Linked DNA regions of Planctellipticum variicoloris. The protein of the gene in region 2 binds, or shares a complex with, the protein of the main gene of each other region. Links are inferred from orthologs where the notes say so. Each region holds a gene or a part of one and is shown on either strand. Other genes may lie near its edges.

What was found. The genes of interacting proteins can lie anywhere in the genome.
Region 1: the proteins of SH412_RS01715 (region 2) and SH412_RS07240 are in contact, whole or in part, in a crystal structure (PDB 5UE9), measured with the Lactococcus lactis proteins. The link is inferred for Planctellipticum variicoloris from one-to-one orthologs. Residues at the interface, in WP_023189152.1 of Lactococcus lactis: Leu4, Gln5, Ala47, Ser48, Met49, Leu50, Leu51, Arg52, Arg53, Met95, Leu98, Arg223, Met224, Ala225, Cys226, Ile228, Gly229, Ala230, Cys231, Tyr232, Ala233, Val235, Glu236, His237, Asn243, His244, Ala245, Lys247, Glu250; in WP_025017116.1 of Lactococcus lactis: Gly25, Phe27, Phe29, Glu32, Tyr33, Lys35, Tyr36, Lys48, Phe56, Thr60, Pro61, Arg62, Val63, Ala64, Glu65, Thr66, Ala67, Ser68, Gly69, Met70, Ile74, Gln77, Pro223, Glu251, Phe274, Ala275, Pro277, Phe278.

Annotation. Positions count from the first base shown.
Region 1 is NZ_CP130886.1:1,835,065-1,839,562, reverse strand. The notes cover bases 1,627-4,498. They hold SH412_RS07240 (dihydroorotate dehydrogenase), read left to right. Parts: upstream 1,627-2,514; coding sequence 2,515-3,483; downstream 3,484-4,498. Other genes in these bases: trpS (tryptophan--tRNA ligase), read left to right, coding at 3,558-4,498; SH412_RS07245 (hypothetical protein), read left to right, coding at 2,116-2,337; SH412_RS07250 (HU family DNA-binding protein), read left to right, coding at 1,627-1,920. In the rest of the region: purM (phosphoribosylformylglycinamidine cyclo-ligase), read right to left, coding at 1-413; SH412_RS07255 (YkgJ family cysteine cluster protein), read left to right, coding at 534-965; more of SH412_RS07250, read left to right, coding at 1,474-1,626.
Region 2 is NZ_CP130886.1:432,966-439,217, forward strand. The notes cover bases 1-2,999. They hold SH412_RS01715 (dihydroorotate dehydrogenase electron transfer subunit), read left to right. Parts: upstream 1-1,060; coding sequence 1,061-1,939; downstream 1,940-2,999. Other genes in these bases: SH412_RS01710 (pseudouridine synthase), read left to right, coding at 1-1,064; SH412_RS01720 (PVC-type heme-binding CxxCH protein), read left to right, coding at 2,088-2,999. In the rest of the region: more of SH412_RS01720, read left to right, coding at 3,000-5,117; SH412_RS01725 (DUF1571 domain-containing protein), read right to left, coding at 5,210-6,187.

The sequences.
Region 1 (4,498 bases), 1.4 Mb from region 2 along the record:
CCCGCCTCGACGCAGCCGGCGCTGACGCCTTCGACGAGCTGAGCGATCAGATCGGGGTTGTCTTTCCCGAGCGCCAGATAATCGAGAAAGAGCAGGGGTTCCGCTCCGAGACACAGACAGTCGTTCACCGACATGCCGACCAGATCGATGCCGACGGTGTTGAACTGGCGGACGCGCTGAGCGACTTTCAGTTTTGTCCCGACACCGTCGGTTCCGGTCACCAGCACGGGATCATCGTACGTCTGCCGCCCCGGGCGGTTGGAGTGATTCAGCCGGAACAGCCCGGCGAAGGCGTCGGACAGCGGCAAGACGCGAGAGGTCAGCGTCCGCTGCATGAGAGCCGGAAGTCGCTGCATGGCTTCTTCGTACAGCTCAAGATCCACGCCGGCGGATTTATAGGTGACCGAGGACATCCGGGGGCCGTTCTTCGGAATGAAAGGAGCGGGTTGGAAAACAGACCGGGCTGACCCGATGATATCGCTCGGCCGGTCGAATTGCATTTCCGGCCGTCTGCTTCCACCTGTGGGACTATGATGACCGAAACCTCACCCGACAAACTGCCGTGGTACGCGCCCGGCTTGGCCTTCGGCTGCACGCAGTGCGGCAACTGCTGCACGGGGGAGCCGGGCGTCGTCTGGGTTTCCGACGAAGAAATCCAGCGCATTGCGGAGTACCGCGGCTGCAGTCTGGGCGAGATGCAGCTCTTCCATACGCGGATCGTGGGGGGGCGCTGGTCGTTGCGGGAGTATGCCAACGGGGACTGCACATTCTTCGACGGGGCGACGCGCGGTTGCACGATCTATCCGGTCCGCCCCACCCAATGCCAGACCTGGCCCTTCTGGGACTGCAATCTGGAGAGCCCGGAGACCTGGGCTCAGGTTCAAGCGCGCTGCCCCGGCGCCGGGAAGGGGGACTTTGTCCCACTGGACGAAGTGCGACGTCGCGCGGCGGAGGTCGAAGTCTGACGTCGTCTGTCCTGGGCCGTCCTTCGCCTCAAAACGTTTTCCCGCCGATGGTTCCGGCTTCAGGGGCGTCAACCTGCGGCGCCGGAGAACGATTCTCGTGCGGAAACGGACGCCGTTCGGGGTGTTTGCGGGAATTCTGCAGATTCTTCCGGCTGTAGTGAAGAAACGATGCGTGCGGGGCCGATAGAGGGAGTACGAGCGGGCTCCGCGCCCGGCGTGAGATGTCCGTTCGAGGTGGCGGGACGCTGGTTCGCTGCCGCAACTATCGCCCGGTTAAGACTTTGAAACACGAGACCGCCTGCCGAGAGCGGATGCTGGCGTTTCTCGGTGGAAATAGAGTGAAACGCCGCAGAATCGGCCTTCGACGGGCGGAACTGCGGATTGACGAAAACAGAGTTGAGGAAAACGGCTTGACGGTAAGTTCTACTTGGGAATACACTTGAGTCTCCTCGTCAGGTTGGAAAGGGCGTTCGGTGCCACCCACCGGCAAAGCTCGGGAGACCCAGTCGTGACCAAGAAAGAGATCGTCAAAGAGATTTCCGAAGAGATTGGTCTGACACAGCTCAAGACCAAGGAGATCGTGCAAAAGACTTTCGACGCCATCGTGAAAACGCTGGTCGAGGATGGTCGCATCGAGCTCCGTAACTTCGGGGTCTTTGAAGTGAAAAAGCGGGCCGCCCGCAAGGCGCGGAATCCCCGCACGGGCGACAAAGTCTTTGTGCCCGAGAAGTTTGTGGTGACGTTCAAACCAGGGAAGGAGATGGAGGAAAAGGTCCGCCAGCTTGAAGAAGCTGCGGCCCGCGCCGCTCTGGGACAGCACCTGCAGGAGCAGGCGGTCCCGGATCCGTCGCCCCCGCCTCTAACGCCAGCGGAAACACACGGATCGACGGACGGGGTGATGAACGGCATGGCGCCGCCTGTGGAGACGCAGGTCGCCGGGGCGCCAATCACTTAGGGAAAACGGTTCAGTTCCGGATTCCCCTTCGCCAACCCCGTCGTCCGATCATGATTGAGTCAGCGAAAGCAGGAGGCAGACGGCCTCCCGCTCTCGGAAACGGACGGCAATCCACTCCTGTTGGAGTGGTCGGCCGGGAAGGTTGATCGCGAGGGACCGCGACATGCCCGCAGGGGCGTGACCACGGAGGGAATTATGCGGAATCGACTGAGCATCGGATTGCTGTTGCTGGCTGCCAGCCTGGTTCAAGTCGGGTGCGTGCTCCCGATTTACTCGTCCTCGCCGGACCGGCGGGCCAAGCAGCTCATCAACGTTTCCGAAAACTATCGGCACATCACCGAGATCTGGGAACGAATCTGGTTCCTCGACAACCCGGATTTCAACACTCCCTACCGCACCCACGGCGGCGTGATCTAGCCCGCCCGTCGGGGACGGCCCCGGTGATCGCTGGGATCGCCGGAGTCGGCCGGTCGTTCGTTGTTCCGCATGGAACGAACGGCTACGATGCGCAGGGGTGGCTCGGCGCCAGCGTCACGTCGTAGAGACGCGACAGGATTTCTGCTCCGGACCCCGATTCCCCGGAGCCAGTGGACCGTGCCGCGCCTTGATGTTTCGCTGAACCGCCTGCACCTGGCCAACCCGATCCTGGTCGCGTCGGGAACATTCGGGTACGCCCGCGAGATGCAGGCGTACGTCGATTATTCCCGCCTCGGCGGCATCATCCCAAAGACGGTGACTCCTCTCCCGCGCGGCGGAAATCCGCCCCCCCGGACTGTCGAGACAACCGCCGGGCTGCTCAACTCCATTGGCCTCGACAACGACGGCCTGGAAGCTTTCATCGCCAAGCACCTCGATCCGTTACGGCAGCTTGGAACCTCGCTGATCGTGAATATCGCGGGGAAGAGCACCGCGGAGTTCGTCGCGATGGCGCAGCGGCTGGATGCCTTCGACGGCATCGCCGCCCTGGAACTCAACATCTCCTGCCCGAACGTCAGCGGCGGAGTGGACTACGGAACTAATCCGAAGCTGACGGCCGAAGTCGTTCGGGAAGTCCGCGGCCACAGCCGACTCCCGATCATCGCCAAGCTCACTCCCAATGTCACCAGCGTGCCGGAGATTGCAATCGCCGCCAGCGAAGCCGGGGCCGACGCGCTGGCTCTCATCAATACTTTCCAGGGCATGGCGGTCGACTGGAAACGTCGCAAACCGATTCTGGGAAATGGGATCGGCGGTCTGAGCGGGCCGGCGATTAAGCCGCTGGCGCTCCGGATCGTCTGGCAGGTTTCCCAGGCGGTGAAGACGCCGCTGATCGGGATCGGCGGCATCCAGTCCATCGACGATGTCCTGGAGTTCCTCGTCTGCGGAGCGACCGCCGTGCAGGTCGGCACCGCCAACTTCTATGATCCTGGCCTGGCGAACCGGCTGGTCGACGAACTTTCCACGGCGCTGGAGAGTCAGGGATTGGAGAGCGTTGGCGATCTGGTCGGAACATTGCAGTATCCGCGTCCCGTCGTCGCGGCGGCGAGTTGTGCGACGCCAGCCGCGTCTCCCGCCGGCCGCTGATCGTCTACTGGCGGAATGTTACGTCTTTGCGGCCGGGATCCTGCCGCCCCGGTTGCCTTGCCTTCGGAGTCGTCATGCGCGTCCTTTCCGGAATCCAGCCCACCGGCCGCTTTCATTGGGGCAACTACTTTGGCGCCATCCGCCAGTACGTCTCCCTGCAGACGAACGAGCAGGCCTTCTATTTCATCGCCGACCTGCACGCGCTGACGACGGTCCGCGACCGCAAGGTGCTGGAGCAGAATATTCTGGACGCCGCACTCGATCTGCTGGCGCTCGGGCTCGATCCCGCGCAGGCCACCCTGTTTCGACAGTCGGATGTTCCCGAGATCACCGAGCTTACCTGGTTGCTGATGACTGTGACGCCGCACAGCCTGCTCGAGAAGTGCCATGCCTACAAAGATAAGGTGGCGAAGGGGCTTCCCGCCGATGCCGGGTTGTTTACCTATCCGGTGCTGATGGCCGCCGACATCCTGCTGTACGACAGCGATGTCGTTCCGGTCGGCGTCGATCAGGTGCAGCACGTCGAGGTGACCCGGGATATCGCTCTGCGGTTCAATCACGCGTACGGCGGAGAGTTTCTGCATCTCCCCGAGGCGCGCGTGCTGGAGTCCGCGGCGAAGGTGCCGGGAACGGACGGCGAGAAAATGTCCAAGAGTTACGGCAATACGATCGAGATCTTCGAACCGGCCAAGGCTCTCCGAAAGAAGATCATGTCGATCAAAACGGATTCCACGCCGCTGGAAGCTCCGAAGAACCCCGAGACCTGTCCCGTTTTTACGCTGTATAAACTGTTCTCCGATGAACCGCAGCAGAATGCTCTGGCCGATCGCTACCGGGCGGGCGGAATGGGCTATGGCGAGGCCAAGCAGGCGTTGTACGATGCGGCGATGACTTATTTCGGGGAGGCCCGGCAGCGCCGCGAACGCCTGGCGGCGGATCCCGAAGGGCTGCAGCAGATTCTGCGAGCCGGGGCCGAAACAGCCCGCCGCAAGGGGCAGGAAGTCCTGCAGCGAGT
Region 2 (6,252 bases):
AATCGGCTGGCGAGCACTCCGCACCGCGTCTCGAACGACTGCAGAAAGTTCTCGCAGCGGCCGGGGTCGACTCGCGGCGCCACTGCGAAGAACTGATCACCACCGGACGCGTCTCCGTCGACGGCAAAGTCGTGACAGAGCTTGGCTTTAAGGTCGATCCCGACCGGCAGCGAATCTGCCTCGACGGCGAAAAGATCAAGCCTGAGCGGAAGCAGTACTTCCTGGTCAACAAGCCGAAGGGCTATCTCTGCACGAACGACGATCCCGCCGGCCGACCGCGTGCGGTCGATCTGCTCCCGCCACAGGCGGGCCGGGTGTTTACCGTGGGCCGTCTGGACGAGAATACCGAAGGTCTGCTCCTTCTCACCAACGATGGCGAAATCGCCCAGCGGCTGGCGCATCCTCGATTTCAGGTCGAACGGGTCTACCGCGTGCAGGTCGCCGGCGACCCCGCCGGGGAAGTCTTCGACAAGCTCAAAGAGGGTTACTACTTCACCGAGGGTAAGTTCCGCGTGCGGGACATCCGGCGACTCGGTCGGCAGGGTCAGAGCACGATCCTCCAGATTGTGCTCACCGAAGGTCAGAACCGCGAAGTCCGCCGGCTCCTCGCCCGTGTCGGCCACAAAGTGCTCAATCTCAAACGGATCGCCTTTGGTCCATTGAAGCTCGCCGACCTCGATACCGGGGCCTACCGCAAGCTCAACGGCGTCGAAGTGGCCGAGCTGCATCGCATGGCGGAAGGCCGCCCCGCCCGCAAATCCACCCGTCCCCCGGGCGCCCGCCCGAAGGTTGTCAGAAAATCGTCGGCGCACATTCAGGCGGCCAGTGCCGCGGCGGCGGAGCGGGTCCCCAAGGCTGCCGCAGGAGCAGCCCGGCCGGTCACAAAGCGCCCGGCGCGGGCGGAGACTCCCACCGGCCGGACCGCGACGACGAGATCGGCCTCGATGAAGCCGACCGCTTCGAAGCCGGCAGCGATGAAGAAGAAAATCGCCGGCGGCCGATCCGATCGGCCGGCGCCGCGCGGCGCGAAGGGCTCCACCAAAGGGGGAGGCCGTTCCCGATGAGCGTCTGCGTTCCTCCGCTCGGACTCCCGGGCGTGGTTACGACTGCCCGCCAGGTCCGCGCCCGGATCACTGCCCACGGCCCGATGGCGACCAATACCTGGCGGATGCGGATCCATGCCCCGGAGATCGCCGGCCAGATCCTGCCCGGCCAGTTCTTCATGGTGAAGGCCCCCGACCGCAGCGATCCTCTGCTCGGCCGCCCCTTCGCCCTGTTCGAGACCTACGCCGACGCCAGCGGCAACGTGACCGAACTCGACTTCGGCTACATCGTGGTCGGCAAGCTGACGTCGCTGCTGACCTCACTGAAAGTCGGCGACGAAGTGGAGCTGTGGGGTCCGCTGGGAAACGGATTCCCTCCTCCGCCCGCCGGGCACCTGGTCGTCGTCGCCGGCGGAATCGGGCAGACGCCGTTCCTGTCGGTTCTGCACGAAGCCCTCGGCCAGCGCAACTACGGTCGGCCGGTGGAAACGCGCCCCGACAAGCTGACCTTCTGCTACGGCGTCCGCAGCGCCAGCTACCTGGCGGGCGTCGAGGACTTCCGGCTGCCGGGTGTCGACGTCCGCATCGCCACCGACGACGGCACGGCGGGACGCAAAGGCTACGTAACGCAGCTCCTGGACGAGGTCCTCAAAGCCGAATCCGGCCCGGTCACCGTCTACTGCTGCGGACCGGAACCGATGCTCCATGCGGTCGCAAAGTTGACCGCTGCGGCGTCCGTCCCCTGCCTGGTCTCGCTGGAGACGCCGATGGCCTGCGGCTTCGGCGCCTGTTTCAGTTGCGTCACCCGCGTGAAACAGGAGGATGGAGCGTGGGACTATCGCCGCGTCTGCGTCGAAGGTCCCGTGTTCACAGCCGACGAACTGATCTGGGACTGACCTCAGCGAATGCTTGACCCTGCCTGATCGACGAAATCCCCGCACGACGCACCCTGACGATCCCCTTAGAAACTGCCGAGGACTTCCGCCTGAACTGAGTACTTTTCCTCCCGCCGTTTCCCCCTGCCTTGCGAAGGAGTTTTCCGCCATGCCCGCGCTGCAGCGTTTGTGGAGTCGTTTCCGATCGGCAGGATTTCTGCCGATCGCGTGCCGTGGCCTGCTGGCAACCGCCGTGCTGAGTGCCGCCGGACCGCTCCTGGCCGACGAACCTCCGCTGGAGGAGGTGATGAAACGGATCCCGGCCACGTCTCCGGAAGACTCGCTCAAACGCTTCAAGATCGAGCACGGCTTCCAGCTCCAGCTCGTCGCGCACGAACCGGATGTCGTCGACCCGATCGACGCCTGCTTCGATGAATACGGGCGGATGTACGTCGTCGAAATGAACGACTACCCGTTCCTCCCGGAACAGCGCGTCGAGAAGTACGTTGCCCAGCGCAAGGAAACGTGGGGGCGGATTCGCCGTCTGGCCGACACCGACGGCGACGGCAAGATGGACAAGAGCGAGATCTACGCCGACAAGATCCGCTGGCCCCAATCGGTCTGCTGCTACAAAGGGGGCATCTTCGTCCTCGGTCCCGCCGGCCTGGTCTACTTCAAAGACACCGACGACGACGGCAAGGCCGATCATCAGGAGACCCTGGCCACCGGTTTCAGCACTTCCAACGTGCAGGGACTCGCCAACGGTCTCCGCTGGGGGCTCGATCACGGCATCTGGTTCGCCTCGGGCCGTGCCGGCGGCGAAGTCCAGCTCGCCGACGGCACGAAGGTCTCCCCGGGCCGGCGGGATCTCCGCCTGAATCCCGCGACGAAGACTTTCCAGCTCGTTTCGGGAGGCGAGCAGTTCGGCCATACGGTCGACGACTGGGGCGACCGCTTCGTCTGCAACAACAGCAACCACATCGAACACGTGGTCTTCCCGCTCCACTACCTGGAACGCAACCCGCAGCTCGCGTTCTCGGCCGTCCTCCGGTCGATCGCCAAGGAAGGCGCTGCGGGACCGGTCTTTCGCACCAGCGGCCCCGAGCCCTGGCGCGTGGTCCGCACCGCCCGTCGCGCCGCCGACCCGGCCTTTCGATCCCGCGTCTCCGCGACCGAGCTCGTGGCGACGGGGTTCTTCACCTCCGCCACTGGAATCACGGTTTACCGGGGGGGAGCATATCCGCCCGAGTTCCAGGGGAACGTTTTCATCGGCGACGTCGGCGGCAACCTCGTCCACCGCAAAAAGCTGACCCCCGCGGGAGCCAGCTTCGTGGCCGAACGAACCGAAGAAGGGGTCGAGTTTCTGACGTCGACCGACAACTGGTTCCGTCCGGTGAACTTCGTCAACGCCCCCGACGGCACGCTCTATATCCTCGATATGTATCGGGAAACGATCGAGCATCCGTTCTCGATTCCCGACGACATCAAGGCGTACGTCGACCTGGAAAGCGGCTACGATCGCGGCCGGATTTATCGGCTGCTGCCGCCGGACACGAAGCCGGCCACGCCGCCGAAACTGGCGGGGCTGGAGCCGGCTGAGCTGGTCGCTTACCTCGATTCTCCACACGGGTGGGTACGCGATACCGCCCATCGGCTGATCTGGGAAGCCCAGGACGCCGGCGCGGTCGAACCGCTCCGCAAACTGGTCCGAGAGGCCAAAACGCCTCAGGGACAGGTTCACGCACTCTGGTCGCTCGAAGGACTGAAGGCCCTCGCGCCGGCGGAGCTGCTCGTCGCCCTGGGCGCGAGTGACCCCCACGTGCGCGAATGCGGACTGCAGCTCTCCGAGCCTTTCGCGGCCGGCCAGCCGGAAATTGTCAGTCGCTGGATCGCACTGACCGACGATCCGGTCGAACGCGTCCGCTGGCAGGTCGCGCTGTCGCTCGGGGCCATTGACGGCCCGGCGGCCGTCGATGGACTGCGGCGCGTGGCCCGGCATCTGAAGACCGACAAGGATCTCCTCCCGGCGATCCTGAGCTCTTCATCGAAAGTCGCCGCCAGCCTCGCGGCCGAACTGCTCCGCGACCCGGAGGCCTCGACGGCGTTTTTGTCGGAACTCGCACGTTCCGTGGGCGCTGAGTCCGACCCGGCCGGTCCGAAGCAGCTCCTCGACGCCAGTCTTGCCGCCGGCGTTCCCGCCCCCCGTCAGGCGCTGGTGCTGCAGGGGCTGGGCGAAGGCCTGCGTCGTCGCGGCGTCCGGCTCTCGTCCGTCGCCAGCGAGACGGCGGCGAAGTCGCTGGCCGACGTCTGGAAGACCGCGATTGAGCAGGCTTCCAACGGAAAGCTCCCGGAAGGGACGCGGCTGGCCGCGGTCAAGCTGGTGGCGAATGCCGATGAATCGCTGCTGATGGAATCGTTCCCGGATCTGCTGACTCCTCAGACGCCTCCGGCGATCCAGCAGGCCGTCGTCGCGGCGCTGGCCGCCGGCAACAGTCCTCAGGCCTCGGCGGCCTTGTTGGCGGAATGGAAGACGCACGGCCCTGCCGTCCGTCGCAGCATCGTCGACGCGCTGGTTCAGTCCTCCAGCGGCGCGGATGCACTGCTGGTCGCGGTCGCGGCCGGGACGGTCAAACTTGCGGAAATCGACCGCGACAAACAGCAACTGCTGTCGAACCATCCGTCGGAGCCGATTCGCACGCGCGCCCGCGGCCTGTTCGCCACACAGACCAGCAATCGCAAGGAAATCGTCGCCAAGTACCAGCCGGCTCTCGCTTTGGCCGGCGACGCCACCCGCGGTCAGGCCGTGTACACGAAGAACTGCGTCACTTGCCACCGGGCGGCCGGCCTCGGGCACCAGGTCGGTCCCGATCTGGTGTCGGTGCAGAACAAGTCGCTGGAGGATCTGCTGATCGCGGTCCTCGATCCGAACCGGGAAGCGCAGCCGAACTTCATCGGTTACACCGCGACGACGGATGAGGGGCGAGTCTTTTCGGGCATCATCTCCGCCGAAACCGCAGCGAGCATCACGCTCCGGCGTGCCGAAGCGAAAGAAGACGTCGTTCTGCGGGAGACCCTTGACGCCCTGGTTTCCAGCGGCCTGTCGCTGATGCCCGAAGGGGTCGAAAAGGAGATCAACCCGCAGCAGATGGCCGACTTGCTGGCGTTCCTCAAGGAGCTTCCCGCCGCTCCGGCGAAGTAACTGCAATGCAAAACACGCGGCAGGCCCGAGTTCGAGCCTGCCGCGTGTACATTTTGATCCAGCGAGTGCCGGCGATTCCGCCGCCAGTTTGCCTATCGCTTAAACCCGTACTCTTCATTGGCGGTGTCGAAGTCCGCGGCCAACATCCGACCGCCGAAGTCGATTTCCGCGAAGCTGTAGAACTCGATCAGCGTCGCCTCATCCAGCTCTTCGCCGTCCGTCGGAGCGTTGGCGCCCGGCCAGCCGAAGTTCTTGATGTAGAGCGGCACCGAGCGTTCCTTGTCGATGAAGGTCAGGGACTTGCGGTAGGTCTCCGAAGCCGACTGGTCCTTGTATTCGATCAGATAGACGTCGCAGGCCCGGCTGTCGAATTCCGCGTCGGCGAGCTGTTCGCAGCGGGTGTAGTTGTGCGTCTGCAGATCGCGCTGGTGGTAGTTGACGATCATCTTCGCCAGTTCCAGAATCCCCGCGTTCGTGATCGGATGCCGGTTTTCCTGCATCGCCAGCGTCCCGTCGGGATCGATCGACAGCGTCCCGAGCCGGGCTTTCCAGCCCCCCGCATGGACCAGCATTTCGCCGTCGTTCTGCCCGGCGACATAAATCGCTTCGCGGCCCCGTTCCCCGGTGTGCCACTTCAGGTAAACGCTGAAGGGTTCGTGCCGGACCTTGAGCGTCATTTCCTGCTCGTCGAGCAGCGTCCCGTCGACCAGTTCCTGCCTGGTGAACTGGGCCGAGTAGCTGGGGATTCCTTTCAGGAAGGTGATCCCGCGTTCGAGTTGAGCGATCTTGCGCTGCAGGGTCGCTTCCGCCTGCTGTTCGGGCGAGAGGACCGCGGCGGCGCTCGGGCTCGGCGTTCCGGCGGAGGGAGCGGCCTCGACCGGTGCGGCCGCCTGCAGGTTGATCAGCGGCTTCGGCGCCGCCCGCGTCAATCGAATGGTCTCTGCCCCCGCCGGTTCCACCGGAAACTGCAGATAAAGAAAGCCCACCGTTCCCACGGCGATCAGACTGGCCAGTGAATTTGCGCGAAATTGGGGGTCCTGAGGCAGACACCGTCGAAAGAATTGCCGCATGCAGTTTTCTCCCGCTCGTCAGGCTGGGGGTGGAGAAGCGCTGGGATGGCCGCGGTGAATCCCGC